Regions from separate parts of the Actinospongiicola halichondriae genome, predicted to be linked through region 1. Evidence: predicted binding sites of a transcription regulator. Region 1 holds the regulator's gene; each other region holds the start of a gene.

Evidence for each region. Region 1 encodes LexA, which represses DNA repair genes until DNA is damaged. Its sites were predicted from a motif close to CGAACNNNNGTTCG; they were not measured.
Region 2: a site for LexA is predicted at 4,343-4,356, ahead of AB8619_RS04745 (error-prone DNA polymerase). Genes of this name have one in related genera too.
Region 3: a site for LexA is predicted at 5,084-5,097, ahead of AB8619_RS02125 (DUF222 domain-containing protein). Genes of this name have one in related genera too.

Annotation. Positions count from the first base shown of each region.
Region 1 covers NZ_CP171622.1:1,161,347-1,171,087, reverse strand. Annotated here, with positions in the region: gene AB8619_RS05885 (vitamin B12-dependent ribonucleotide reductase) at 1-1,112, opposite strand, end outside; gene AB8619_RS05880 (molybdopterin-dependent oxidoreductase) at 1,626-3,932, opposite strand; gene AB8619_RS05875 (dihydrofolate reductase family protein) at 3,985-4,722, shown strand; gene nrdR (transcriptional regulator NrdR) at 4,741-5,208, opposite strand; gene AB8619_RS05865 (LysM peptidoglycan-binding domain-containing protein) at 5,284-5,637, opposite strand; gene lexA (transcriptional repressor LexA) at 5,870-6,499, shown strand; gene AB8619_RS05855 (S8 family serine peptidase) at 6,547-7,809, shown strand; gene dapE (succinyl-diaminopimelate desuccinylase) at 7,811-8,872, opposite strand; gene AB8619_RS05845 (2,3,4,5-tetrahydropyridine-2,6-dicarboxylate N-succinyltransferase) at 8,883-9,704, opposite strand.
Region 2 covers NZ_CP171622.1:928,119-937,859, forward strand. Annotated here, with positions in the region: gene AB8619_RS04720 (multidrug effflux MFS transporter) at 1-1,139, shown strand, start outside; gene AB8619_RS04725 (LysR family transcriptional regulator) at 1,149-2,081, opposite strand; gene AB8619_RS04730 (hypothetical protein) at 2,159-2,422, shown strand; gene AB8619_RS04735 (Glu/Leu/Phe/Val family dehydrogenase) at 2,463-3,710, shown strand; gene AB8619_RS04740 (CAP domain-containing protein) at 3,714-4,184, opposite strand; gene AB8619_RS04745 (error-prone DNA polymerase) at 4,391-7,831, shown strand; gene AB8619_RS04750 (alpha-ketoglutarate-dependent dioxygenase AlkB) at 7,828-8,463, shown strand; gene AB8619_RS04755 (hypothetical protein) at 8,531-9,283, shown strand; gene AB8619_RS04760 (acyl-CoA thioesterase) at 9,288-9,741, shown strand, end outside.
Region 3 covers NZ_CP171622.1:387,213-396,953, reverse strand. Annotated here, with positions in the region: gene AB8619_RS02145 (hypothetical protein) at 1-529, shown strand, start outside; gene AB8619_RS02140 (type III pantothenate kinase) at 591-1,421, shown strand; gene lysS (lysine--tRNA ligase) at 1,418-2,827, shown strand; gene AB8619_RS02130 (aminoglycoside adenylyltransferase domain-containing protein) at 2,834-3,661, opposite strand; gene AB8619_RS02125 (DUF222 domain-containing protein) at 3,702-4,964, opposite strand; gene AB8619_RS02120 (MmcQ/YjbR family DNA-binding protein) at 5,133-5,516, opposite strand; gene nadB (L-aspartate oxidase) at 5,594-7,156, opposite strand; gene AB8619_RS02110 (diguanylate cyclase domain-containing protein) at 7,179-8,129, opposite strand; gene AB8619_RS02105 (class I SAM-dependent DNA methyltransferase) at 8,193-8,780, shown strand; gene panD (aspartate 1-decarboxylase) at 8,741-9,181, opposite strand; gene panC (pantoate--beta-alanine ligase) at 9,187-9,741, opposite strand, start outside.

The DNA.
Region 1 (9,741 bases):
GCCAGGTTGCAGGCCGAATTGTCGATGTGCATGTACTCCGAGCACGGGTTCGAGCCGTTGATCCGGTCGGTGTTGGCGCAGGTGTGCCACCGGTTGATGGTGGTGTCGTACTGCATGCCGGGGTCGGCGCACTCCCAGGTGCTCTGGGCGAACTGGCGCATGAGGTCGCGAGCCCGGACGGTCTTGACGACCTCGCCGGTGGTGACGGCCCGCAGGTGCCAGTCGTCGTCGTTGACCACGGCCTGCATGAACTCGTCGGTGACGCGAACCGAGTTGTTGGCGTTCTGGTACTGGACCGACGCCATGTCGGCGCCGTCGAGGCTCATGTCGAAGCCGTTCTCCTGGAGCACGCGGATCTTGCGCTCCTCGCGGGCCTTGACCCAGATGAACTCCTCGATGTCGGGGTGGTCGACGTCGAGGATGACCATCTTGGCGGCGCGGCGGGTCTTGCCGCCGGACTTGATGGTGCCGGCCGAAGCATCGGCGCCCCGCATGAAGCTGACCGGGCCGGAGGCGGTGCCGCCGCCCTTGAGCAGTTCCTTCGAGGACCGGATCTTGGAGAGGTTGATGCCGGCGCCCGAGCCGCCCTTGAAGATCGTGCCCTCTTCGACGTACCAGTTGAGGATCGAGTCCATCTCGTCGTCGACGCGCAGGATGAAGCACACGCTGGCCTGTTGGGGGACGCCCGGCACGCCGATGTTGAACCACACCGGCGAGTTGAACGCCGCGTTCTGGTTGACCATCAGGTACTTCAGCTCGTCACGGAAGGTCTCGGCCTCGGCCTCGTCGACGAAGTAGCCGCCGTCGATGCCCCAGTCGGTGATGGTGTCGCACACCCGGTCGATGACCTGGCGGAGGCTGTCCTCACGCTCGGTGGTCCCCGGGGTGCCGCGGAAGTACTTCTGGGTGACGATGTTGGTGGCGTTGAGCGACCAGGACTTGGGGAACTCGACCCCGAGCTGTTCGAACGCGACCGATCCGTCCTGGTAGTTGGTGAGTCGGGCGTCGCGCCGTTCCCACTCGAGCTCGTCGTACGGGTGCACGCCGGGGCGGGTGAAGAACCGGTTGATGCCGATGCCGCTGCGATGCGTGCGTTCCGGGGCGATGGCCATGTGGGAAGTCTCCAGAGTTCTCGTGTGTGCTGTTCGGGCGGTTGAGAGGTGGGTCGCTGTCGCCAGACCCTCAGGCCCTGAACGCTTCCCCCTGCACCATGTCGTCTCGTCGGGCCTCTGCCGCCGTGACTGCTGTTTCGTGGTCTGACCACTAGGTCTTGTGGTCGTCGACCCCGTTGAGCGGGGCCACCACAAGATGTAGGGAGTATTACAGCACTGTAGTTACAACGATGTCAACGGGTACCGCAGTACGAAACAGCAGGTCAGAGGGCGTTCGCGATCGTTTGCACTCGTGCATGAGTGCACAACCACGTTCACCCCCAAGGTTTCGTCCAGCCCACCACAGACACGACGTAACAACCACCGTCCGCGTCACGCACTGCAGTACCCGAGCACGAGAGTCAACGTACGTATGACTCCCTGTGGAACGGAAGGGGAACAAGCCTGTGAATTGTCGGCCGAGTTCTCCACAGGGGTGTGCAGTCGTGGGGAGGAACGACGCCGGGGCCTCGGTCAGGTCGCGGCAGGCGACACCTCGACCGGGATGCCGTTGAGGACCGCGGTGCCCGAGATCGGGTCGATCGCTTCGGTGTCGGCGAGGACGTTGGAGTTGACGCCTGCGTGCTCTGCGGCGACCGACAGACGGGCACCGTCGGCGTCGTGGCCCCAACCGTGCGGGAGGCTGACGACCCCGGGCATCACCCGATCGGTCACCTCCACGGGAGCGATGACGACGCCGGTCCGTGAGCGGACCTCGGCCGACCCCCCGTCGACGAGTCCCCGCTCGCTGGCGTCGTCGGGGTGGACCTGGAGCGTGCACCGTTCCTTGCCCTTCACCAGGACCTTGATGTTGTGCATCCACGAGTTGTTCGAGCGCAGGTGCCGGCGGCCGATGAGGAGCAGTCCGTCGCTGTCGTCGTCCAGGACCGGCACGAGACGGTCGGCGACGTCGGCGACCAGCACGTCGGGCGCGAGGTCGATCATCCCGTCGGGCGTGCGGAGGATGTCGGGCATGCGGGGCTGGAGCGCCCCGAGGTCGATGCCGTGGGGGTGCTGTTCGAGCACGGCGAGGGTCAGACCGTCAGGAACCGTGCCGAACGCGTCGCCGTAGGGTCCGACGCGGAGCATGAAGTCGAGCATCCGCTCGGGACCACGGCGCTCGGCCAGGGCGTCGAGGATCTCGTCACGGTCCCGGCCACCGATGGGTCCGGACTCGTCGGCGACGGCCGAGTCGACCAGGCCGGCGACCGTCATGTCGTCGACGACGGCAGGATCGGCGTCGCCGGGAGCGACGCCCTGGAGGATCATGCCCAGGGTGCACAGGATCTCCCACTCGTCGGGCTGACCTTCGTCGAGCGGCAGGACCGGCGCGCTGTAGTTGGTCACGTTGCGGATCGCGAGCTGCAGGAGTGCGACGTCGTAGTGGCTCTTCTGGAGCGCCGAGGGGGCCGGGAGGATCACGTCGGCGTGTCGCGTGGTCTCATTGAGGTAGATGTCGATCGCGACCATGAAGTCGAGCGAGGCGAAGGCCGCGTCGAGCCGGGCCGAGTCGGGGGTCGAGAGGATCGGATTGCCGGCCACGGTCACCATGGCCTTGATCTGCCCCTCCCCCGGCGTCTCGATCTCCTCGGCCATGCACACGGCGGGGAACTCGCCGAAGGTCTCGTCGAGTCCGCGGACCCGGCTCTGCCGTCGCCCGAGCCGGATGCCCCGACCGACGCGCGGCGTGCCCCGGGTGTTGCTGGCGCCGGCAGCGGCACGCGTGAACATCGCACCGCCGGGTCGATCGAGGTTGCCGGTGCAGATGTTGAGGACGTCGACCAGCCACGACGTGACGGTCCCGAAGGGCGACGTCGTGGTGCCGATCCGGGCGTAGACGGCGGCCGACGGCGCCTCGGCCAATTCGCAGGCCATCTGGCGGATGGTCGCCGCCGCGATGCCGGTGCGGTCCTCGACCCGCTCCGGGGTGAACGGCGCCACCGCTGCGGCGACGTCGTCCAGCCCGGCGACGTAGTCGCGCACCGTGCCGAGGTCGACGAGGTCGTCGTCGAAGAGCACCTGGACCATCGCGGCCAGGAGCAACGGGTCCGAACCCGGGCGGATGGGCACGTACTGCGAGGCCTCCTCGGCCGTCCGCGTGCGACGCGGGTCGACCACGACCAGACGTCCACCGCGGGCGACCAGCGCCTCGATCCGGCCCGGCCAGTCCGGCGCGGTCGCGAAGCTGCCGTTGGACGCGTAGGGATTGGCACCGAGGATGAGCAGGTGATCCGTGCGGTCGATGTCCGGGACCGGCGTCGACAGCGCCTGACCGAACAACAGCCCCGAGGAGATCTCCTTGGGTCGTTGGTCGACCGTCGACGCCGAGAACACATTGGTCGTGCCCAACGCCTTGAGGAGGACCCGGTTGTAGAGCAGAGCCCCGAGATTGTGGGCGTTGGGGTTGCCGACGTAGGCCCCGAGGCTCCCTCGGCCGTGCTCGTCGATGACCGCGCCGAGTCCGGCGGCGATGGCCTCCCACGCCTCGGGCCACGTCGCCGGCTCGAGGCGGTCGCCTCGACGGATCAACGGCTGGCGCAACCGGTCGGGGTCGTCGTGCAGTTGCCGGAGGGTCGAGCCCTTCGGGCAGATGTAGCCATGGCTGAACACATCGAGCATGTCGCCACGGATCCGAGTGACCTGCGACCCCCGGACGGTCACCGCGAGACCACAACCCGCCTCGCACAACGGACAGGTACGGGTGACCGTGCGTTCGTCCTCGTCCGTCCCGGAATCGGACTCCGTCCCGGCCGCGGTCGTCGGTTCCTCGGTGAGGGTCATGTCCGCCATGGTGACATCCCGTCGACGACGGCGCGGTCGCTACCGTCGCCTCGTGCGCCAACTGCTCCCCCACGACGACACGGTCGATCCCCTCGAGGCCTACCTCGCGGCGCCACGGCCGACGGGGCGCGACCGTCCGTGGGTCACGGTGGGCATGATCTCCACGCTGGACGGCGGGACGACGACGGCGGGTACCTCGGGGGGCCTCGGCGGCCCGGCCGACGCCCAGATGCTCCGCGCCGTGCGGGGCATCGCCGACGCGGTGATCGTGGGTGCCGGCACGGTCACGGCCGAGGACTACGGGCCGCTGCGCCACAGTGACGAGGTCCGGAGCGCCCGCGCTGCCGTCGGCCGCTCGAGCGAGCAACCCCGACTCGTCATCGTGTCGGGTCGGCTCAGCATCGACGCCTCGGCCCGTGTGTTCGTCGACGCCCCGGTACCGCCGCTGGTCTGCACCACCGTCGGCGCTCCAGCGGAGGCGGTGGCGGCGCTCGAGGGCGTGGCCGAAGTCTTCCAGGCCGGCGACGACCACGTCGATCTCCCTGCCATCCTCGCCCGGCTCCGCTCCGACGGGGCCTCGGTCGTGGTGTCGGAGGGCGGACCGACCCTCAACGGCGCGCTGGTCGATGCCGGCGTGGTCGACGAGTGGTGCATGACCATCGCTCCGCTGGTGGCCGGTGGCGACAGCCACCGCATCGTCCATGGCGCGGTGCCGACGACCGACGATCTCGAGATCGCCTCGCTGCTCACCGAGGACGGGCTGCTCTTCGGACGCTGGACCCGTCGCTGAACCGACGGGCACCGGCGGTCAGGCGCCGAGTTCCTCGGCCCCCTGCTGGAGCAGGTGGATCTCGCGCTCGAAGTCGCTGATCGTGTCGAAGCCCTTGTAGACGGACGCGAACCGCACGGCGGCGACCTCGTCGAGGACCCGGAGCCGACTCAACACCGCGAGTCCGACCTGGTCGCTGTCGACGTCGCGACCGATCGCCCGGAGGGCGTCCTCGACCTCACCGACCAGGACCGCGATCTGGCCCGGCTCGACGGGACGGGACTTGCAGGCCGCGCTGACCCCGGCGGCGACCTTCGATGCGTCGAAGGGCTCGCACTCACCCGTGCGCTTGCGCACCTGGAGCGGCACTTCTTCGAGCCGTTCGAACGTGGTGAATCGGCTCTTGCACGACTCGCACTGCCGGCGACGCCGGATCGAGCTGCCGTCGTCGGTCTGTCGGGAGTCGATGACCTTGTCTCGGAGGCTTCCACAGCCCGGGCAGCGCATGCGCTCACGATACTGCTGGTGCTCCATCGGCCGAATCGCCGCTCGCGGTGACGAGAGCTCGTCGGGGCCGTCGAGTCAGGGAACCGGGACGGTGAGCACCTGCCCGGCCGCCACCGAGGCACCACCGTTGGCCTCGACGAGGCGCTCGACGTAGGTCGCGGCCTCGCCGGCCGGAGCGACGTCTTGCGCGATGGACCACATCGTCTCGCCCTCGACCACGACATGGGGATCGAGGGTGGCTGCGGTCCCGGCCGACATCGCCGGCGAGGCGATCAGGAGGCCGATGGCGAGGGCCAGGACGGCAACGAGTACGGCGGTTCCGATCCAGGACCGGCGACCGATAGCGACCCGGTCCGGTACCGCATGCAGGCTGCGGGCCGGGGCGGCGGCGAGGTGGCGGACGGGGCTCGAGGTGGTGATTGCGACCATGGGGACCATTCTCCGGAGCGGGGGTGACAAGAACTCCCGGCGGCGCAGACACGCCGGTCTCGGGGCGATCGAACGGATCGAACACCCGTTCTCACGAACAACTGTTCGCACCATGACACGAACAGTCGTTCGAGTCAAGTTCGATCGAACGGGTGTTTGCCTTCCCCTGCGACACGTCGTATGGTGCAAACACCTGTTCGATCACGACCGTTCGCGCGGCGAGGGAGTCACCATGTCCGAGGACATCACGAAGCGGCAGCGCCAGATCCTCGAGGTCATCGAGGAGCACCAACGGACACGGGGCTACCCCCCGTCGGTCCGCGAGATCGGCGAGAGCGTCGGCCTCACGTCGCCCTCCTCCGTCCACGCCCACCTGGCGACCCTGCAGCGACTGGGCTATCTCGTCCGTGACCCCGACAAGCCCCGGGCCATCGAGGTCCGCTGGGACCCGAACTCCGGCGCCGCCGTCGAACGGCGCCCGGTCCGCCACGTCCCGCTCGTGGGCGAGGTCGCCGCCGGTACCGACGTGCTCGCACACGAGAACATCACCGAGACCATGCCGCTCCCGTCCGACCTCACCGGTGAGGGCGAGCTGTTCATGCTGCGGGTCCGCGGCGACTCGATGATCGACGCCGGGATCCTCGACGGCGACTACGTCGTCTGCCGTTCCGAGACCACGGCGCGCAAGGGCCAGATCGTCATCGCGGGCATCCCCGGCGAGGAGGCGACGGTGAAGACGTTCGACACCGACGGCGACCAGGTCGTCCTCATCCCGTCCAACCCGGCGCTCGAGCCGATGCGGTTCGACGCCGACGAGGTCCAGATCTTCGGCGCTGTCGTCACGGTGATGCGCAAACTCTGACCCCGGCGCGTCCGCCGCCGACCGCCGCGGTCCTGCACAATGCACGAGTGCACGAGCGACGAGCATCCGGTCGGTGGTGGACCGCCGCGGCCACGGCCGCGACGGCCCTGGTCGCGCTCGCCTCGTCGGCGGGTGCCGGCGGGGTCACCACCGGCGACGTCGCCCACGACGCCGGGCTCCAATGGGGACTCGACCGCATCGGTGCCGTCGAGGCGTGGGACACGGCGAGGGGCGACGGCATCGTCATCGCCGTGGTCGACTCCGGCGTCGCGCTGGACCACGAGGACCTCGCGGCGAACCTGGTACCGGGAACGGCGTGCCACGACACCGCCGGCGACGCAGACCTCTGCACCGGATCGCCCCAGGACGACGACGGCCACGGCACACACGTCGCCGGCATCGCCGCGGCCGTCGACGGCAACCGGGTCGGGATCGCCGGCGTGGCGCCGGCGGCGCAGATCATGCCGATCAAGGTGCTCCACCGTGCGTGCCCCGACTGCGACTCCGCCGGGAGCGCTCCCGACGTCGCTGCCGCCGTCCGTTGGGCCACCGACCACGGCGCGGACATCATCAACCTCTCGTTGGGATCGACCACCAACAGCGTGTTCGGACCCGGATTCGTCGATGCCGTCCGCTACGCCTGGGATGGCGGCGCCATCCCCGTGGTCGCCGCCGGCAACCAGTTCGTCCTGACCGCCGACTTCGGCGACGCACCAGCCGTGGTCGTGTCCGCGATCGCCCGCGACGACACCGTCCCCAGCTATGCCAACGGGGTGGGCCGCGCCCGCTGGGCCGTCGCCGCACCCGGCGGAGAAGGTGGCGACACCGCGGAGAGCTGCGCCCAGGACGGCGACCCGGTCGGCATCTTGTCGACGTATTGGTCGTCGGGAGACACCGGCGCGTACGCCTGCCTGTCGGGGACGTCGATGGCGGCGCCACACGTGTCCGGGCTCCTCGCGCTCCTACTCAGCGCAGGACTCGACCCGGCGTCGGCGATCGAGACCATGCTCGCCACCACCCACGATCTGGGCGACCCCGGCGTCGACGCGACGTTCGGCACCGGCCTGATCGACGCTGCGGCCGCGCTCGCCGTCGCTCCCTCGGTCAATCCCGCCTCGGCCACGACGCTCCCTACGGCCGACGACGATCCGACGGTGATCGAGCCTGGACAACCCGGGGAGACGTCAGCACCGCAGCCGTTCGTCATCGACGACGGCGACGACGTGCCCGGTCTCCTCGTCGTGGTCGCGGTGGCGGCGATCCTCGCCACCGGCTCCGCCGGGCTCGCGCTCCGGCGTCGGTTGCTCTGACTCAGGCGGTCAGCAGCGCCAGGAGGGCGTCGTACACGCGCCCGATCGATTCCCGATGGACGTGTTCGTCGGCCGTGTGGGCCACGGTCGCGTCTCCGGGACCGAAGTTGACCGCCGGCATGTCGTGTTCGGCGAAGCGAGCCACGTCGGTCCAGCCGAGCTTGGCCCGGACCGGGGCACCGTCGGCGATGAGCCGGGCGAAGAGCGGGTGCGTGAGCGACGGTGGGGCGGGCGAGGCGCTGTCGACCACCACGAACCGGTCGTCGGTCTCGAGCGTGTCGCCGAGCACGTCACGCAGGCCCTCGAGCGCCTCGTCGACCGTCCGGTCGGGAGCCACGCGGAGGTTCACCGTCAACGACGCCTCGTCGGGGACCACGTTGCCTGCGACCCCACCGTCGACGAACACCGCCTGCATCGCCTCGCGGTACTCGCAGCCGTCGATGACCGGGGAACGGGCCTCGAAACCGTCGATCCGGGCGATCGCTGCACCCAGACGATGGATGGCGTTGCGCCCCATCCACGGCCGCGCCGTGTGGGCACGAGCCCCGCGGAAGGTGAGCACCACGCGGACGGTGCCCTGACAGCCGGCCTCGAGCCAACCGTCGGTCGGCTCGCCGAGGATCGCAGCGTCGCCCTCGAGCAGGCCGGGACGTTCGCGGTACAACTCGAGGAGACCCGAGTGTTCGGCTGCGATCTCCTCTGCCGCATAGAAGACATAGGTGACGTCGACCGCAGGAGCGTCGACCGACTCGGCCAGTTCGAGGAAGACCGCCAGACCGCTCTTCATGTCGGCGGAGCCCAGACCCCAGAGGGTGTCGCCCTCGATCCGTGCCACCTCGTTGCCGTTGGCCGGCACCGTGTCGAGGTGGCCGACGAGGAGGAGCCGCTGGTCTCGACCCAGTTCCGTGCGGGCCACGACGTTGTCGCCGACGCGCTCCACCGTCAACCAGGGGACGGCCCGGAGTCGTCGTTCGACGTGGTCGGCGAACACTGTCTCGTCGAGGCTCGGCGACGCGATGTCGACGAGCGCTGCCGTGAGCGCGAGCAGGTCGACGTCGCGCATGTCCGGGCCGTCAGACGGTGGCGCCGTTGTCACGCAGGATCGAGTTGAGCTTCGACTTGTCGTGACGTTCGCCGGGCTCGAGGCGCTTGACCACGAGCACGCACGGCAGGCCGAACTCGCCGCCGGCGAACGACCGTGGCCGTGTCGCGGAGACCGCAACGCTCCATGCCGGGACCGAGCCTCGGCTGATCTCGTCGCCGGTCTCGGCGTCGATGACCGGGATCGACGCGGTGAGGATGCTGCCGGCACCGAGGACCGTGCCCTCGCCCACCTGCGCGCCCTCGGCGACGATGCAACGACTTCCGATCATGCATTCGTCACCGATCACCACGGGAACGGCGTTGGCCGGTTCGAGGACGCCACCGATGCCGACGCCACCGGAGAGGTGCACGTTCTTGCCGATCTGGGCGCACGATCCGACCGTCGCCCACGTGTCGACCATGGTGTTCTCGCCGACGTACGCACCGATGTTCACGTACGAGGGCATCATCACGACGCCCGGGGCGAGGTGGCTCCCCCAGCGGGCCGAGGCGCCGGGCACGACGCGCACGCCGGCCGCCTGGAAGTCGGACTTGAGCGGGATCTTGTCGGCGTACTCGAAGGGACCGAGCTCGACGGTCTCCATCGCCGACAGGCGGAACAGGAGCAGGATCGCGTGCTTCAGCCACTCGTTGACGGTCACGCCGTCGGGGCCGACCTCGGCCACGCGGGCCTCGCCGCTGTCGAGCAGGTCGATCGCCTCGCTCACCGATGCCATCGCATCGGTGTCGGCCGGCGTGAGTTCGTCACGGCGGGCCCACAGGGCGGTGATGGTCTCTGGCAGCGTCGACATGACGGCGAATCTAGCCCGGGGCTCCGTGCGTCCCCGC
Region 2 (9,741 bases), 230 kb from region 1:
TCACGGCCCTGGGCATCGACCTGATGCTCCCCGCGTTCGGCGACATCCGCGCCGACCTGGGCCTGGCGCCCGACTCCACCGCCGTCACGGGCCTGGTGACCGCCTACTTCGTGGGCCTCGGCCTCGGCACGATCTTCTACGGACCCATCGCCGACAACCGTGGCCGTCGCAGTGCGATGCGGCTCGGTCTGGCGATCTACATCGGGGGAGCGCTCCTGGCCACGCTCGCCCCCTCGCTGCCGACACTCTTCGCCGCCCGGGTCCTCTGGGGACTCGGTGCCGCGGGTCCCCGAGTGGTCGCCCTCGCCATCATCCGCGACCGCTTCGACGGCGACGAGATGTCGAAGACCATGTCGACGATGATGGCGATCTTCATCCTGGTGCCGGTGGTCGCCCCGACCCTCGGCTCGGCCGTGCTCTCCATCGCCCCCTGGCGCTGGCTGTTCGCGCTGTGTGCCGTCTGGGCCTGTGTGATCGCGGTCTGGGTGCGTCGCCTCCCCGAGACCCTGGCACCGGAGCACCGCATCCCCGATCTCCGCTTCCATCGTGTCGTCACCGCAACTCGGTTCGTGGTGTCGAACCGGGTCGCGTTCTCGTATGCCGTCGGCGTGACGGCGCTCTACGGCGTGTTCGCCTCGTACCTCGGTTCGGCCGAGGCGATCGTCGACAAGACGTTCGGGGCCTCCGACCGCTTCCCGCTGGTGTTCGGCGTCCTCGCCGGGGTCATGGGTCTGGCCTCGATCCTGAACGGCCGGATCGTCTCGACGGTGGGGACCACACCCATGGTCGTCTGGGCGCTCGGCGGCTACGTGGGACTGGCGGCGGTGATGCTCGCACTGGCCATCACGACCGACGGGCGCCCCAGCCTCGTCGCCTTCATGGTGGTGATGGGCGCAGTCCTCGCCTGCCATGCGTTGCTCCTGCCCAACCTCAACACGTTGGCGATGGCCCCGATGGCGGCCGTCGCCGGCACGGCGTCGTCGGTCATCGGCGCGTTCCAGTTGGTGGTCGGCGCAACGCTCGGTGGCGTGCTCGACCGGTTCTTCGACGGCACGATCACGCCGCTGGCGATCGGCCTGGCGATCTCCGGCACCGCGACCACGATCGCGGTGACGTCGGCGCGGGCCGCGACGCCCTGACGGAACGCGTCAGTCGACGAGCGTGTTCTCCGGTTGGAGGACGGCCGCGCCGACCTCCCGGGCGAGGGTGGCGAAGTGGTCAGCCGCAGGTGGGAGGCTCCGGTCGGTCCGACGGGTGAGTTGGATGCGTCGGGGGTCGACCGGCGGGTCGAGTTCGAGGACGTCGACACCGGGGTCGTCGGGGTCGATGGCGAGGTAGGGCATGATCGCCCGCCCCATCCCCGAGCGCACCATGCCCTGGACGGCGCCGTTGTCCTGCGACCGGAAGACGTAGTCGGGTCGTACGCCGACCGCGTCGAGACGGCGGTCGATGAGCATCTGACACACGTTGGCGGCGGGCTGGCCGATCATGGGGTGGCCGGTGAGGTCGGCGGGCGCGGCGGTGGGGCCCTCGATCTCGCCTTTGGCAGCGAGGACGACGAACGGGTCGTAGCCGAGGTGCACGGACTCGAGGCGGGGGTCGGGCTCGGCATCGACGGTGAACGCGAGGTCGAGGTCGTCGTCGAGGATGCCGCGGATGAGGGCGGTCTGGTCGTCGGTCTCGAACAGGCGGATGTCGACGTCGGGGACCTCGGTGCGCATGCGGCCGATGAGCGGCGGGAGCACCTTGCCGGAGACGGACTGGAAGGTCCCGATCACCAGACGACCCGAGATGCCCCGCCGGAGTCGGTCGAGTTCGTCGTCCATCTCTTCGACACGGCTGAGCACTTCGCGTGCATAGCCCAGGAGCAACTCGCCGGCCGGCGTGAGCTCGGCGGCCTTGGGCCCGCGGGGTCGATCGAGGACGGGGAGGCCAGCGGCCTTCTCGAGTGCCGCGATCTGCTGGCTGATCGCCGACTGGGTGAACCCCAGAGCCTGCGCGGCCTTCGCGAAGGAGCCTTCGTCGACCACGGCGGCCAGGGCCGCGAGATGACGGATGTCCACGTCCTTGAGTGCGCTCATGGGTCATCAGTCTAGCTGATCAATGTGGTGAGTGAATATCGCTAGCCCTGATCATTTGATCTCCGTACGGTGGAGACATGACCCCCACCGCAGCCACCCAACTCGCCGAATCCGTCGTCGAAGACGGCTTCGCTGCTCATCGTGCCGCCGTCGCCGCCCTCCTCGCCGGAGCGCGTCGTCGGGGCGTGTCCGAGACCCTCGTCGGCATCGTCGGCGATCCCACGGCTCCACGTCCTGTCCGCGAACGTGCGCTCGGCCGACTCGTGTTCCTGTACGTGCGGAAGTGCGATTCTGGTCCGGACCCCGTCACGTCGCCGGTCGGGGAGTGCGTCGCAGCCTGACCTCCACGCGGAGCGTCGCCGGGCCTGCCACACTCGGAGCGTGGTCGCCAGTCCCTGGGACGCTGTGCTCGGTCGCATCGACGATGCGGTGGCGGTCGCCGGTATCGACCCGAGCATCCACGCCATGGTCCGCCGTTGCGAGCGCGTGCTCGAGGTGTCGGTCCCGGTGCGTCGCGACGACGGGTCGGTCGACGTGTTCGCCGGATGGCGGATCCATCACAACACCGTCCGCGGTCCGGGCAAGGGCGGGATCCGCTTCCACCCTGCCGTCGACGCCGACGAGGTGCGGGCGCTGGCCGCGCAGATGACCGTCAAGACCGCAGTGTGTGGTCTGCCCTACGGCGGAGCGAAGGGTGGTGTGTGCGTCGATCCTCGTTCCCTGAGCCTCGCCGAACTCGAGCACCTGACTCGGCGGTTCACCCTGGGGATCTCCCCGCTGCTCGGCCCGGACCGCGACATCCCGGCGCCCGACGTCAACACCGACGGACGGGTCATGGCGTGGCTGCTCGACACGCTGCAGATGACCGGCGGCGGCGTGCATCTGCCCGGCGCCGTGACCGGGAAACCGTTGTCGGTCGGTGGAACACGAGCCCACGCCGGCGGCACGGCCGCGGGCGTGGTGGTGTGTGTCCGTGCGGTCTTCGAGGCGCTCGGGATCGAGCTCCCGGGTCGGCGGGCCGTGATCCAGGGCTTCGGCAAGGTGGGCGGTCCGCTGGCCTACCTGCTCCAGTCGGCCGGGATGCGCATCGTGGCGGTCAGCGACGTGACGGGTGCCGTCGGCAACCAGGGTGGTCTCGACACCGCCGCGCTCTCGGACCACGTCGTGGCCACCGGAGGCGTGGTGGGGTTCCCGTTGGGCGACCCGGTCGATGCCGACGACATGCTCGCGATCGACTGCGAACTCCTGGTCCCGGCGGCCCTCGGCGGCGTGATCGACGCCGCGGTGGCCGAACGGTTGGGCGCCCGTGTGGTGGTCGAGGCGGCCAACGGGCCCACACTTCCCGAGGCCGACGCCGTGCTCGATCGACGCGGGATCACCGTCGTTCCCGACGTGCTCGCCAACGCCGGCGGGGTGACCGCCTCGTACTTCGAGTGGGCCCAGGCCCGGCAGGGGTTCCCCTGGGAAGAGGACCTGTTCGCCGAGCGTCACCACAAGGTGATGTCCGACGCCTTCGCCGACGTGTGGGCGGCCAGCCGTCGCTGGGACGTCAGCCTGCGGCGAGCGGCCTACGCCCTCGCCCTCGAGCGGGTGGCGGCGGCAACGGCCACCCGGGGCATCTTCCCCTGACCGTCAGCGCTGGACGAAGACGTGGACCACGTAGGTCCGGCCGTTGCCCTTGGCGACGCCGACACCGACGTGGGTGAAGCGGCGGTCGAGGATGTTGGCACGGTGGCCCGATGACGCCATGAACTGGTCGTGGACCCGGCTGATCGAGGCGGTGCTGTAGCCGACGTTCTCGCCGAGACGCTTCCAGCCGTCGTCCATGCCGGAGGCGAGGTTGCTGTGCTCGAGCTTGTTGATCTCGACCAGGTGCTCGGCCCAGAGCTGCGCCTTCTTCTTGGCGGTCTCGTCGTGCTCGAGGGCCGGGACACCGGCGTCGGCACGGGAGGCGTTGATCATGTCGAACGCAGCCTGCTGGTCGCCGTTCATGCACGCCGACAGGAGGATGGCTCCGGCAAGCAGCACCGGCACGATGGCGAAGCGATGACGGCGGGACCGAGTGACGGTCGTGTTCGGAGCGAGCGTGGCGTTCGAGCCCATGGTGCGGTTCCTTCGTGGTGCGGCTGGGTGTCTGTTCTGTGCATCGGCAGCCCACCCGCGAACCTCAAGGGTCCGAATGACCCATTCACTTTGCATTCTCATGACGGTCCGACGCAAAACCGTCATGAAATGCTGACGAACGTGGTCCGCTTCCCACTCGAACACCCGTTCGACAACGAACGGGCGTTCGCATACCATCGAATGCTGTGGGGTTCAACAACCCGGGCGTCTCCTGGTCCGAACTCGAGCGAACGCTCTCCGACGGCACCGCTCGTCGCTCGCCGTCCGGACGCGCCGCCAGACCCGCACCGGCCGCCGGCGATGGTGGGGACAGCCCGGCGTGGTCGTACCGCCGGCCGGAGTACGCGGCGCCCGAAGGTCTCGAGCGTCGCCGGGGCACGGTGCCCTACGCCGAGCTGCACTGCCACTCGAACTTCTCGTTCCTCGACGGGGCGTCGCATCCCGAGTCGTTGGCCGAGGAGGCCGCCCGGCTGGGTCTCGAGGCGCTGGCGCTCACCGATCACGACGGCTTCTACGGCGTGGTCCGCTTCGCCGAGGCCGCCCGGGAGGTCGGACTCCCCACCGTCTTCGGAGCCGAGCTCTCCCTCGGGCTCCGCCAACCGCAGAACGGGATCCCGGACCCCGAGGGTTCCCACCTGCTGGTGCTCGCCCGGGGGACCGCTGGCTACGCCCGGCTCGCCGACGTCATCTCCACGGCGCAGCTCGCCGGTGGGATGAAGGGCAAGCCCGACTACGACTCGATCGACTGGGCGCGTGCCCACGGTGGCGAGTGGTTGGTGCTGACCGGGTGTCGCAAGGGGGCGGTCAACAAGGCGTTGATGGACCACGGTCCGGCGGCGGCCGAGTCGGCCCTGCGAGGGATGGTGGAGACCTTCGGCGCCGACAACGTCGTGGTCGAGTTGTGGGATCACCACGACCCGCTCGACTCGGCTCGCAACGACGCGCTGGCCCAGATCGCCGATCGGGTGGGGGTCGAGGTCGTGGCGACCAACAACGTCCACTACGCCACGCCGGCCGAGCGCCCCCTGGCCACGGCGTTGGCCGCGGTGCGGGCGCGGCGCGACCTCGACGGTGCCGACGGATGGCTCCCGCCGGCGGCGACCGCGCACCTCCGCTCGGGGATCGAGCAGGCCCGCCGGTTCTCCCGGTACCCGGGCGCGGTCGAGCGGGCGGCCGCGCTCGGCCTCGAGTGCGCGTTCGACCTCCATCTGGTGGCGCCGAACCTTCCGCCGTACCCCTGTCCGGACGGTCTGGACGAGATGCAGTTCCTGCGCCGGCTCACCGAGGCCGGCGCCGAACGCCGCTACGGACCTCGCTCCCGACCGAACACGCCGGGGGCGTGGGAGCAGATCGATCACGAACTGGCGCTGATCGAGACGCTGGGGTTCCCCGGCTACTTCCTCATCGTGTGGGACCTGGTCGACTTCTGCCGCCGGGCCGACATCTTCTGTCAGGGCCGGGGGAGCGCGGCGAACTCGGCGGTGTGCTTCGCCCTCGGGATCACGAAGGCCGACGCGGTGAAGCTCGGGTTGTTGTTCGAACGGTTCCTGTCGCCCGAGCGTGACGGGCCGCCCGACATCGACATCGACATCGAGTCGAACCGGCGCGAGGAGGTCATCCAGTACGTCTACGAACGCCACGGTCGACGCCATGCCGCCCAGGTCGCCAACGTCATCACCTACCGGGCCAAGTCGTCGATCCGGGACATGGCCAAGGCGCTCGGGTACGCCACCGGGCAGCAGGACGCGTTCTCGAAGTCGACCGACGCCTGGGGAGGTGTCGCCGACGCCGACGGCCTCCCCGCCGACGTGTCGGCCATGGCCGCCGAGGTCGAGCACTTCCCCCGTCACCTCGGCATCCACTCCGGGGGCATGGTGCTCTGCGACCGACCCGTGGTCGAGGTCTGCCCGGTCGAGTGGGGGCGCTTCACCGGGCGTGCCGGCGGGACCATCCGGTCCGAGACGCCGATCCGGAGCGTGCTGCAGTGGGACAAGGACGACTGCGCTGCCGTCGGGCTCGTGAAGTTCGACCTCCTCGGGCTCGGGATGCTCACCGCCCTGCACGAGACGGTGCGGCTGGTGCGCGAGGCACACGGCATCGACGTCGACATCGCCGAGTTGCCCCAGGACGACGCGGTCTACGACATGTTGTGCGAGGCCGACACCGTCGGGGTGTTCCAGATCGAGTCCCGTGCGCAGATGGCGACACTGCCGCGGTTGAAGCCCCGGACGTTCTACGACCTGGTGGTCGAGGTGGCGCTCATCCGTCCGGGCCCGATCCAGGGTGGATCGGTGCACCCCTACATCCGGCGGCGCAACGGGCAGGAGGAGGTCACCTATCTCCACCCGCTGCTCGAGAAGTCGTTGAAGAAGACGCTCGGCATCCCGCTCTTCCAGGAACAGTTGATGCAGATGTCGATCGACGTCGGTGGCTTCACGGCCTCCGAGTCGGACCAGCTCCGTCAGGCCATGGGGTCGAAGCGGTCGCCCGAGCGGATGGAGCGCCTGCACGACCGATTCCGGCAGGGGGCCCGCGAGCGGGGCGTCCCCGACGACGTGATCGAGGAGATCTGGATCAAGCTCGCCGCCTTCGCCAACTACGGGTTCCCCGAGAGCCACTCGGTCTCGTTCGCCTACCTCGTCTATGCGTCGTCGTGGTTCAAGCGCTTCCATCCGGCGGCGTTCTGCGCAGGGTTGTTGAACGCCCAGCCGATGGGTTTCTGGTCACCCCACTCGCTCATCCAGGACGCCCGCCGCCACGGGGTCGAGGTCCGCACCGTCGACCTCAACACCTCTGCCGCCGACGCCACCCTCCTCCCACCCCTCTCCCCACAAAACCCCGCTTCTGGGTGCGCGATCGGGATCTCAGATGGCGATTCGCGCACCCAGAAGCCGGGGGGTGGGGTGGGGTGGGGGGTCGGGGGGCCGGTGGTGCAGCTCGGGTTCCGGGAGGTGCGGGGGATCGGGATCGACCTGGCGGGCGAGATCGCCGCGGCCCGGGAGGCGGACGGTCCGTATGCATCGATGGAGGACCTGGCGCGGCGGGTCGAGCTCACGCTGCCCCAACTCGAGTCGCTGGCGACGGCCGGGGCGTTCGTGTGCCTGGGGCTGAGTCGGCGCGAAGCGATCTGGCAGGCGGGAGCGGTCGCGCAGGGCGGGGTCGACCGACTGCCCGGCATCGTCACCGGCGACCAGCCACCGGCCCTGCCCGGCATGGACGATTTCGAGACCGCTCGGGCCGACCTGTGGGCCACGGGCATGAGCCCCGAAGGACACCCGACCCGGTTCATCCGTGACGACCTCGACCGGATGGGGGTCGTGACATCGGCCGGACTGTGGGACGTCGAGCCGGGGGCCAAGGTCCTCATCGGGGGAGTCGTGACCCACCGCCAACGTCCGGCCACCGCCGGCGGGACCATGTTCCTCAACGTCGAGGACGAGACCGGCCTGATCAACGTCGTGGTGTCGAAGGGATGCTGGAACGCGCACCGTCGGGTGGCACTCACCGCACCGGCGATGCTGATCCGGGGACGGTGCGAGCGCAGCGACGGCGTGATCAACATCGTGGCCGAGAAGCTGTCGTTCCTTCCGGTCACCGGCACGCCCAAGAGCAGGGACTTCCGGTGACCGCGCCGATGCAGACGTCGCTCTTCGGGGGCGGTGCACCGGACTTCGATCCCTTCCTCACGGGGATCGAGCGGACCGAACTGTCGGACGGTGCCTGGGTCGAGTACCTGCCGAACTGGTTGCAGGGCGAACAGACCCTCTTCGACCAGGTCACGTCGGAGACCGAGTGGAAGGCGAGCCGGCGACCGATGTACGACCGGGTCGTCGACGTCCCCCGACTCACGGCGTCGCTGCCGAAGAACGGGCCGACACCGCCGGTGCTGCGGTCGATCGCTCGGCTCCTCACCGAGCGCTACGGCGAACCCTGCCGTCGGATCGGCTTGGCCTGGTACCGCGACGGGCGCGACTCGGTGGCACCCCACGGCGACCAGATCGCCCGTGACATGCAGACGACGGTGATGGCCACGGTGTCGTGCGGGGCGCGTCGCCGGTTCCTGTTGTCGCCGGCCGAGCGTGGTGGCGGCGGTGGGCCGGTGTCCCCGGTGTCCTCGGTGTCGTTCGACCTCGGCCAGGGAGATCTGCTCGTCATGGGCGGGACGATCCAACGCACCTGGCGACACGGCGTCCCCAAGACGGCGCGCCCCGTCGGCCCGCGCCTGTGCATCATGTTCCGCCCACCCTGGGTGGGCTGAGGCGGGACGGGGCGTCCGGCATCGACTCGGCTAGGGGGCCGCCCGCCCTGCGATCTACGGTCGCGGCGTGGCTTCCTCGAAACCCAGCAAGTCGGAACGGCAACGCCGGAACCGAGCCCGACGAGAAGCGCGTCAGGCGCGGTCGGCGCACGCCGGCGAGGCGACCGAGATCGCACGGGACGGCGGCCGGCCGGACGCGGTCGAGTCGCCAGAGGGAGGGGCCACCAAGGCCTCGTCGACCAAGGGGGCAGCGGCCAAGGGGAAGACCACCCGCGGCGGTCGACAGAACCCGTTCACGATCCCGGGCCAGCGCGCCGTCATGTTGGCGTTCCTCTTCAGCATCGCGTCGATCGGACTCCTGCTCTTCACGCCGGTGCGCGTCGCTCGCGAAGCCGACGCCGATGATCCCCGGATCGAGCAGGCGGAAGACGTCGAGGTCAACGACGACGGGACGGTCTCGTTCACCGAAGACGTGAAGTTGCTCGACGAGGAGTCGCTCCCCGTTGCCCTGCTCATCATGTTGACCCCGGTCGCCATCACCGGCGCTGCCGTGTTCTTCACCAAGCACGAGAAACGCTCCACCATCTGGACGATGGCCATGCTCGCCATCGCGGGCTACGTGTTCTTCATCGGCGGCGCCTATGCGATCTACACGCTGCCGTCGTTGGTGGCGTTGGGCGTCGGCGGTTTCCAGACGAGGCGGGCGGAGAATGCTGATCGCGTCGCGGAACTGAAGGCGCAACGGGCCGCTCGGAAGGCTGCGAAGGCCTCCGGCAAGGACATCATCGACGTCGACGCGATCGAAGAAGACGGCGACTGACGCGATGACCAGCCGGTTCGCGACCGACACGGCCGTCGAATCCGTGACCATTGCGGACGACGGCAGCACCTACCGAGCCACGATCGATCGATCGTGGTGGATCATGCGCGGTCCCAACGGCGGGTACCTCGCAGCGATCATCGCCCGGGCGTTGCGGGCCGAGATCGCCGGGACCGGCCAACGCCTCCGATCGATGACACTCCACTATCTCCGTGCGCCGGCCGAGGGGCCGTGCGAGGTGGTCGTGACGGTCGAACGTCGGGGACGCACGCTCACGTCGTTGTCGGTGCGTCTGGTGCAGGACGGCGTGGTCATGGTGCTCGGCCTCGCCGCCACCGCCGTCGACCGGGAGGGCCCGAGCTTCGCCGACCTCCCGATGCCCGCAGTCGCGCCGCCGGAGGCCGACGCCCCGAGGGTCGAGCCGCCTGTGGGCATCTCGATCCCGATGCGTGACCACT
Region 3 (9,741 bases), 770 kb from region 1:
CGACGGGGATGAGTCCATCCTGGCCACGGTCGACAAGACGACGGCCGCAGTCTCCGACATCGGGCCGACCGAGGATCGCATCGGGGCCATGGCCTTCGACCCCACGGGCACCACGCTGTACGGCCTCAGCTACGGCAGCGATCTGTACGAGATCGACACGACGACCGGCGCGCTGACGCTGCTCTTCAGCGACCTCGCCGATGTCGACGGCGCCTCCGGTCTGGCGTTCGACTGCGAGGGAACGCTCTACTCGGCCCAGTACGACCTGGTGATCATCGACCCGACGACCGGCGACACCACCGTCGTGGACGAACTGGGCCTGGTGTCATCGGACGAGGACTTCGTCGAGGCCATCACCGTGATCTGCGACCAGACGCCGCCCACCACGACGTCGACGACCAGCTCGACGACCAGCTCGACGACGTCGACGACGACCAGCACCACCAGCACGAGCGTGGTGACCGACGCCCAGCCGTCCACGGCGACGCCCGCCGCGCCGACCAAGGCCAGCCCGCAGTACACCGGCTGATCCGGGGCGCCGCCGGATCAGATGGGGAGCCTGTGGCGGGGTTCGCGTAATCTCGCCCGCCGTGCATCTCCTCGCCATCGACGTCGGGAACACCCAGACCGTCATCGGGCTCTACGCGCTCGATGACAAGGCCGTCCCGGCGGGTGAGCGGGCGGCCGACACCGACCTGCTCGACCACTGGCGCATCGCCACCAACGTCGAGCGCACGGCCGACGAGTACGCCCTGCTGTTCCAGGAGTTCTTGGCCTTCCACGGATTCGGCTGGCCACAGGACGTCTCCGGCTTCGCCGTCTGCTCGTCCGTCCCGCGTGTGACCGGCTCGCTCCGCCGCTTCAGCGAGCGGTACCTCGGCCAGGACGCGCTCGTCGTCGAGCCCGGCGTCAAGACCGGCATGCCGATCCTCTACGACAACCCCCGAGAGGTCGGCTCCGACCGCATCGCCGACGCCGTCGCCGCCTGGGATCTCTTCGGCGGTCCGACGATCGTCATCGACTTCGGCACGGCGACCACCTTCGAGGCCATCTCGGCCAAGGGTGAGTACCTCGGCGGCGCCATCTTCCCCGGGATCGACATCAGCCTGGACGCCCTGTTCGGTCGGGCCGCCGCATTGCGCCGGGTCGAGCTCGTCGAACCGGCCAACGTGATCGGCCGTTCGACGGTCGAGTCGATGCAGTCGGGCGCGGTGTACGGCTTCACCGCAGTCGTCGACGGCATGGTCCACCGGTTCGAGGACGAACTCGACGGCGAGTCCACCGTCGTCGCCACCGGCGGCCTGGCCGGCCTGATCGCCCCGCTGTCGGAGACGATTGACCATCACGAGCCATGGCTCACGCTGCACGGGCTCCGACTCATCCACGAGAAGAACGCAGCCCTACCAGTGGACGACGCATGATCTTCGACCCTCCCTACCGCCTCGACGTCGATGCCCGGGTGGCATCGCTGATCGCCGAGTACGCCGGTCTCGAGGACGGCGAAGAAACCGAGCGCGTCGTGACCATCGCCGGTCGCGTCATGCTCCTGCGCGACCAGGGCAAGCTGGCCTTCGCCACCCTCCGCGAGGGCGACGGCTCCGAGATCCAGCTCTTCGCGCTGTCGAAGGTGCTCGACGGGTACGACGAGTTCGTGAAGCTCAACCTCGGCGACTGGGTCGGCGCGACCGGCACCGTGGTCAAGACCCGTCGGGGCGAGCTCTCGGTGAAGATCACGTCGTTCGTCCACCTGGCCGAGGCCCGACGCGGTTTCGGCGACAAGTTCCACGGCATCAACGACACCGACATCCGCTACCGGCAGCGCTACGCCGACCTGTGGGCCAACCCCGAGTCGGCCGTCGTGCTCCGTACCCGGTCGCGGATCATGAGCCTGACCCGACGGTGGCTCGAGGACCGCGAGTTCGTCGAGGTCGAGACGCCCGTGCTCCAGCACGTGGCCAGTGGCGCTGCCGCAACACCGTTCACCACGCACCACAACGCCCTCGACGTCGACCTCAAGCTGCGCATCGCTCCCGAACTGTTCCTCAAGCGCCTCGTCGTCGGGGGTTTCGAGCGGGTGTTCGAGATCGGACGGGTGTTCCGCAACGAGGGCATCTCGACCCGACACAACCCCGAGTTCACGATGCTCGAGCTGTACCAGGCCTATGCCGACTACGCCGACATCATGACCCTGGTCGAGGACCTGGTCGCTCACCTGGCGATCGAGCTCCACGGGACCACCACGCTCACCTACGGCGACCGCGAGCTCGACCTCTCGACGCCGTGGCGACGGGCCTCGATGGTGGAGCTGATCGAGGACTCGATCGGTGTGCGCCTCGACGTGAACCAGCCGATCGACGACGTCCGCAAGGTCGCCGTCGAACACGACGTCGAGATCGAGGAGTCGTGGGGAACGGGCAAGCTGATCCTCGAGATCTACGAGAAGACGACCGAGTCCTCGCTGTGGGGGCCGATCTTCGTGACCGACTACCCCGAGGAGGTCTCGCCCCTCTCGCGATCGCATCGTGAGCTGCCCGGCGTGACCGAGCGTTTCGAGGCCATCGTCGCCGGACGTGAACTCTGCAACGCCTTCTCGGAGCTCACCGACCCCGACGTGCAACGAGCCCGCTTCGAGGACCAGGTCCGCCAGCACGACGCCGGCGACCACGAGGCCATGCCGCTCGACGAGGACTACCTCCGGGCGATGGAGTACGGCCTTCCGCCCACCGGCGGCCTCGGCATCGGCATGGACCGTCTCGTGATGCTGCTCACCGACACGCCGTCGATCCGCGACGTCGTGCTCTTCCCCACCCTGCGCCCCGAGCAGTAGGCCAGGTCACCCGAGGGCATCGGCACGCTCCACCACGTGGAGGCCGAACCGGCCCGCTTCTCGCATCATTGCCGCGCCACCATCGAAGCGGCCAGTGCGCCTGTCACCCCGGCGCGCCGCCAGTCCTTCACGGATGATCGGGTGCCACTGCGAGTCGAACACCTCCAGCGCGTGTTCGCCCGCCTGCTCCTTGGTGATGATCTCACCGGTGGCGATCGTTCGGTACAAGCGGGTCGGTCCGAGCACGAGCCAGGACGTCGTCCAACGCGGACGGAACCGATGCCTCGGAGCCGGGCGTCCGGCGACGTGGGTTCGCGCCAACGGCTCCCAGTAGGCGTGAAGGTTGTCGAGGTTCCATTGTCGTAGGACGTCGCCCTCCGGATCGACACCGAGCGACGACGGGGCTGCCCCTCGCACGGCCACGCCATGGTCCCGTAGGACACGCCACATCACGGGGTTCACGTCGAACCCGCTGCCGCAGTGGCAGGCAAGCCCGACATGGGATCCGATCGGCTGAATTGCCCTCACCGGCTGTCGAAGATCGTCGGCCGCGACGAACACCGTGTTGCAGACACCGGGCACGCTTGGCCGTCCGCGCGCGATGGCCGCCGGGAAGGAGCGAATCGCCGAGCGCCGGTGGACGGTCCTGACCAACTGACAGTCGTCCGAGTCGCGGTGATCCAACACCGCCACCAGGTCAACATCGCTGCGGTCGGGGTGGAACGCATCGAGCGCAGCAGAACCGACGACATAGAGACCGACGACCCGACCGGGAGCGAGCCGATCGAGCAGATCGAGATACTGCCGGGCGCGGCGTTCGGCCAGCGGGTGCATGCTTGCAGTGTTGCCGGGCGCCGAGGTGGCGTGCCGCGTCCTACGCGGCGCCGGCGTCGGGGCCGGCTCGGGCCGGTTGGAGAACGCGGCCGTCCGGCAGGACGAACTGCCAGCCGCCGTCGACCGATTCGGCCGTGAGGTCGCCGGTGTGGATCCGGTGGTGATGCCAGCTGCAGGTCGGGAGGAGGTTGTCCAGGTCCGTCAGCCCGCCCTCGGTCCACCGCTGGTGGTGATGGATCTCGACCTGGCCTGGAGCAGCGTCGCAGTCCGGCACGGCGCACCCGCCGTGCCGGGACAGGAGCGCCCGCCGCTGGGCGGCAGTGGCGATCCGCCTGGCCCGACCCACGTCGAGCGGTTCGCGGTCGGCGCCCAGGATCGTCCGCGAGACGTGTCCGTCGCAGGCCCAGAGATCGCGCAGTCGGAGCGGGATCGCAGACCGCCAAGCGAGGTCGACCTCGGTCCGCCAGGCGAGCGGATCGCCCTCCCCCGTCAGGGTGTCGAGCGTGGTGACGATGGAGAAGAGCGGCTGGCGGCGTGCTGGGTTCTTCGGTGAGACCGCTGCTCGGTCCAACACCTCGCCGAACGCCCGCGCTCGCACGCGTGAGACGGACTCCCCCAGCCGGGGATCGGTCGGATCGGCCTTCCTGGCCTCCTTGTCGCGACGTCGGATCTGCGCCACGACCTCGTCGAGGAGGGCCTTGGTACGGATGGCGAGTTCGCCGCCGAACTCGAAGTCGCCCTTGAGCCGTCCATCGAGCGTGGTGGAGAGACGGAAGGTGTCGTCGCGAGTGTCGGCGGGTTCGGTCCCGTCCGGGTCGACGTGGCGCAACCAGTGCTCGACGACCTGGACGAGCTGGTCGGCCGTGACCTGTCGGGCCACACCGACCAGCGTGTTCTCGTCGCGAGCGAATGCGTCGAGCGTGCGCGGGTTCTGCGCCCTGGTCAGCACGTTCGCATGCGAGCCAGTGATCGAGCCATCGGCGACGGCGGCGTCGGTCGCAGGCATGGAGCGGAGACGGGTCGCGAGCCAGAGCCGTGAGCCGGTGATCGACCGGCGTTGACCGGTGTTCGCCGTCAACCACGCGGCCATGGAACGGCAGCCGTCGAGTGCCGCTGCACCGCGGGCCTCGAGGTCGGAGACGAGGGCACCGATGGTGTGATCGAGCCGCTCGCGCTCCCGCTCCAGCGCGACGAGGTCGACGCGGATGTCCGGCCACGCCACGTCGCCGGACTCGAGGTCACGGGCCATCGCCTGCAACCCATCGATGCAGCGGCGGAGTTCTTCGACGAGTGACCCGAGCACGCAGCTCACCTCCAACAGGAATTCCGTGGGGAAGCGACGATGGTCGGGAGTCGTGTTCGTCCGATGCGAGGTTCTCCGATGCGGACCGCCCGACTCCGAGGGCACTTCCGACCATAGTCCGAACTGGTGTTCGAGTCAACCCCTCCTTTCGTGGCGACCTCGACTCGATCAGCCCGGCGGTCGATCGACCAGCGCCACCAGCTTCTGCGGCGCCAGCACGCAGTAGCTCTCGGTGACGACCTCGGTCACCTCGTCCCAGTCGGTCTCGTCGTCGAGCACCATGCCGACGGCGTTGCGCCCCCACCCCAGGAGGAAGAACGGATGGCCGGTGGCGATCAGTGCGTCACGCTCGTCATCGGGTGAGCGGACGGCGACGATCGTCGTGACCGATCCGTCGCGCTCGCACATGGCGAACACGTGGGCGAAGTTCTTCTTGCGAACCAGCCAGCGGTGGCCGGTCCATGCCGGCTCGTCCCACGCCTCGGGCAGGGCGAGGCAGCGGGCCGCCAACCGGGAGAGGATCTCCTCGTCGACATCGACGTAGTCCGACATCGCCAAGGATCATGGCACCCCTCGCGGGGCGAACTCGACGCTCCAGGCGTCGGGGGCCGACGGCTGTGACGTCGAGTTCAGCCGACGATGACGAGTCGGACGGCGAGATCGTCGTCCGACTCGGGGTGGTCGGTCCGGGTGTGGGCGCCCCGGGTCTCGGTGCGCAGGAGGGCCGCAGTCGCCACTGCGGCGCCGAGCGTGGCCAGGTTGCAGAGTTCGGCCGAGGCGACGTCGGACACGGGCCGGCCGGCCACCTCCACGGCGTCGTCGATGGCCCGCTCCAGCGACTGCTCGTCCCGCAGCACCCCGGCGTCGGCGAACATCATCCGTTGGAATCGGTCGCGCTCGGCGGTGACATCGTCGCCGTCGTCGATGACGTCGACGGTCGAGACCGGGATCGGGTCGATGCGTCGACCGGGGACCCCGTCGGGCACGTCGAGGACGCAGCGCATGGCGCCGGTGGCCTCGGGACCGTCCTTGCCGGAGTCGATCGCCTCGACCACGCGGGGCCCGAACACCATGCCGTCGAGGAGCGAGTTGGACGCAAGACGGTTGGCGCCGTGCACGCCGTTGCAGGCGACCTCGCCCGCCACCCACAGCCCGGGGAGCGACGACGCTCCGTCGAGGTCGGCCACGACACCGCCGCAGCAGTAGTGGGCGGCCGGAGCGACGGGGAGCCAGTCGGTGGCGGGATCGAGACCCACCTTGTCGAGTGCGGTGCGGATCGTGGGGAACCGCTCGTCGAAGCTGTCGAGCACGGTGGCGTCGAGCCAGACGTGCTCGGTCCCGTCTTCCTGGAGCTGCGCGCAGATCGCTCGCGACACGATGTCGCGGGGTTGCAACTCGTCGACGAACCGTTCGCCGCTCGCGCCGCGCAGCAGCGCACCGTGGCCCCGCAGCGCCTCCGACAGCAAGGGGCGAGGCATCGACGCGTGGTGCAGCGCGGTGGGATGGAACTGCACGAACTCCACGTCGGCGACCGCGGCGTCGACGCGCAGCGCCATGGCCATGCCGTCGCCCGTCGCCTCGAGCGGGTTCGTCGTGACCGAGTAGAGCTGCCCTCCCCCGCCGGTCGCCATCAGCACGTTGCGAGCCCGGACCTCGATCTGCTCGCCCTCCTCGTCGAGCGCCCGGACGCCGACACACCGGCCGCCCTCGACGACGAGATCGAGCGCGAAGGTGCGTTCGAGCAGCACGGCAGCCGTCTTCTTCACCGCGTCGACGAGCGCTCGTTCGACCTCGACGCCGGTGGCGGCGCCGCCGGCATGGAGGATCCTGGGGTGGCTGTGCCCACCCTCACGGGCCAGCAGGTACTCACCCCGCTCGTCCTGATCGAACATGGCGCCCATGGCGATGAGTTCGTTGACCCGGGCGGGGCCTTCGTCGACGAGGACCCGGACGGCTTCGAGGTCGCACAGCCCGGCCCCGGCCGTCAGCGTGTCGGCGAGGTGGAGGTCGGTCGAGTCGGGATCGCCGCCCAGGACCGCGGCCACGCCGCCCTGCGCCCAACGGGTCGCCGACTGCTGCAGCTCGCCCTTGGTGAGCACGCCGACCCGCATGCGGTGGACGTCGGCTGCCCGGACAGCGGCCGACAACCCGGCGACCCCTGAGCCGAGGACGAGCAGATCGAGCGTGTCCATGCCCGGCAGTCTGCCGCGCCCGTCAGCTGCGTTGCTTGTCCTCGTACATGTCGGCATCGGCGCGGTCGAGGAGTTCGTCGAGGGTCTCGAGGCTCTCCGGTCGGAACAGCGCCGCGCCGACACTCACACGCAACTCGAACGGCTCGTCGCTGGTCTCGTTGAACCGGCGGGTGGCGCGGCGGAGCTTGTCGATGGCGGGGTCCGGAACGTCGGCGCCCGTGAGGAGCACGGCGAACTCGTCGCCACCGAGACGAGCGATGACATCCGATGCCCGGTAGGTCTCCGCGAGGATCTCTGCGAACTGCGCGAGCGCACGATCGCCGGCGCCGTGCCCGTGACTGTCGTTGATGTCCTTGAGCCCGTCGAGGTCCATGAAGAGCACGATGGCGTGACGGCCGGTACGACGACACACGTCGAGGACCTTGCGACTCACGAACTCGAAGCCCCGACGGTTGGTCAGGCCGGTCAGCTCGTCGATCGTGCCCGCCTGGGTCGCGGCGATCTCGTCCTCGACCACGCCGGCGAGATCGCGCAACGACGCTGCCTCGTCCGCGGTCAGGTCCCGGGGTCGGCTGTCGATGAGACACAGCGTGCCCAGGCGCGATCCACCGGGTCCGTGGATCGGTTGGCCGGCATAGAAGCGGATGGCCGGATCCTCGGTCACCAGCGGGTTGTCGACGAAGCGCTCGTCGGTCATTGCGTCGGCGACGTGCAGCACCTCGTCGCTGTGGAGCGCGTGGCCGCAGAACGAATCCTCACGCGGTGTCTCGGCGATGTCGGTCCCGGACTTGGAGAGGAACCACTGGCGCTCGGCGTCGACCAGGGTCACGAGGGCCACCTCGACGTCGAAGATCCGCCGCGCCAGGCGCGTCACACGATCGAACCGCTCCTCGTGCTCGGAATCGAGCAGCGAGAGCGACACGACCTCTGCCAGGCGGCAGGGTTCGTTGGCGGGGATCGACGGTCTCTGGATGCGCTCATCCTGTCCGCAGAAGATGCGGAACACACCGCGGAGCCAGCAACTAGACACCCGATCATGACCGGAACCTGGGACGGCGACGACTATCAGCGACGATTCGACCGGATCGCGGCTTCTGGGGGCGACGTGCACGGCGAGGCGACGTTCGTCCGCGCCCTCGAGCCGACCTCGGTCCTCGATGCCGGGTGCGGCACCGGGCGGGTCGGCATCGAACTCGCGGAGCACGGGATCGAGGTCGTCGGCGTCGACGTCGACCCGTCAATGCTCGCGACCGCACACGAACGAGGCCCGGACGTCACGTGGATCGAGGCCGATCTGTGTCGGTTCGACCTGGGACGGCACTTCGACGTCGTCGTGATGGCGGGCAACGTCCCGCTGTTCACGCCTCCGGGGGCGCAACCGGACCTCGTGGCGTCGGTGGCACGTCACGTTGCTCTCGGCGGGACACTGGTCGCCGGATTCTCCACCGACTGGGCGGATCGGCCCTACGACGTCGACCAGTACGACGACGCCTGCGGCGCGGCCGGGCTCAGACTCGTCGAGCGCTTCTCGACCTGGGACCGCGCGCCGTGGGCCTCATCGTCCACGTACGCTGTCTCGCTCCATCAGTTGGAGGCGACGCCGCCGGATTCCACCTCGATGTAGCGGTGGGGGGCCGGGCCGTTCTGGGCTTCGGCCAGGAGCTCGGCCGTGACCTCGTCGATCTCGCGGTTGTCGTTGTCGACGTGCACGACACGCGGCTCGTAGCTGGCCAGCTCGGCCTGCTCGTAGTCGGCGTAGCTGATCAGGATCACCTTGTCGCCAGGACTCACCAGGCGTGCGGCGGCGCCGTTCAGACAGATCACACCGGAGCCTCGCGGACCGGCGATCGTGTAGGTCTCGAGCCGCGCGCCGTTGTCGACGTCGACGATGGCGACCTGCTCGAACTCCATGATGTCGGAGGCGTCGAGGAGGTCCTCGTCGACCGTGACCGATCCCACGTAGTGGAGGTTCGCGTCGGTGACGGTGGCGCGGTGGATCTTGGACTTCATCATGCGACGGCGCACGTTGATCAACTCCCTTGGGTGGGCGCCGCAGCTGCGGTCACCCCCACGTTGTCGATGAGACGGGTATGAGCGAATCGCACGGCGATGAGCAGACGCAAATCGCCGTGCAGGGTTTCCGGGACGGTCAGTGTCGCGGCGTCGACGACGGCGCAGTAGTCGAGTTCGCTGACGGTCTCGGGGCCGGTCTGTTCGGCCACGACGGCCGCCATCAGGTCCCGGACGGCGGCCGGGTCGGTCTCGCCGGCGACGATGGCCGCGGCGGCGGTACGGAGCGCCTGGTTGACCACTGGTGCCGCCGCTCGCTGGGCGTCGTCCAGGTACGCATTGCGGCTCGACATCGCCAGACCGTCGGCCTCGCGGACGGTCTCGCAGCCGATCACCGTCACCGGCATCGACAGATCGGCGACCATGCGTCGCACCACGGCGAGTTGCTGGAAGTCCTTCTCGCCGAAGTAGGCCGCGCACGGCCCGACGATCGAGAACAACTTGGCGACCACCGTCGCCACGCCGGCAAAGTGCGTCGGACGACTCGCACCCTCGAAACCCTCGGAGACCCCCGA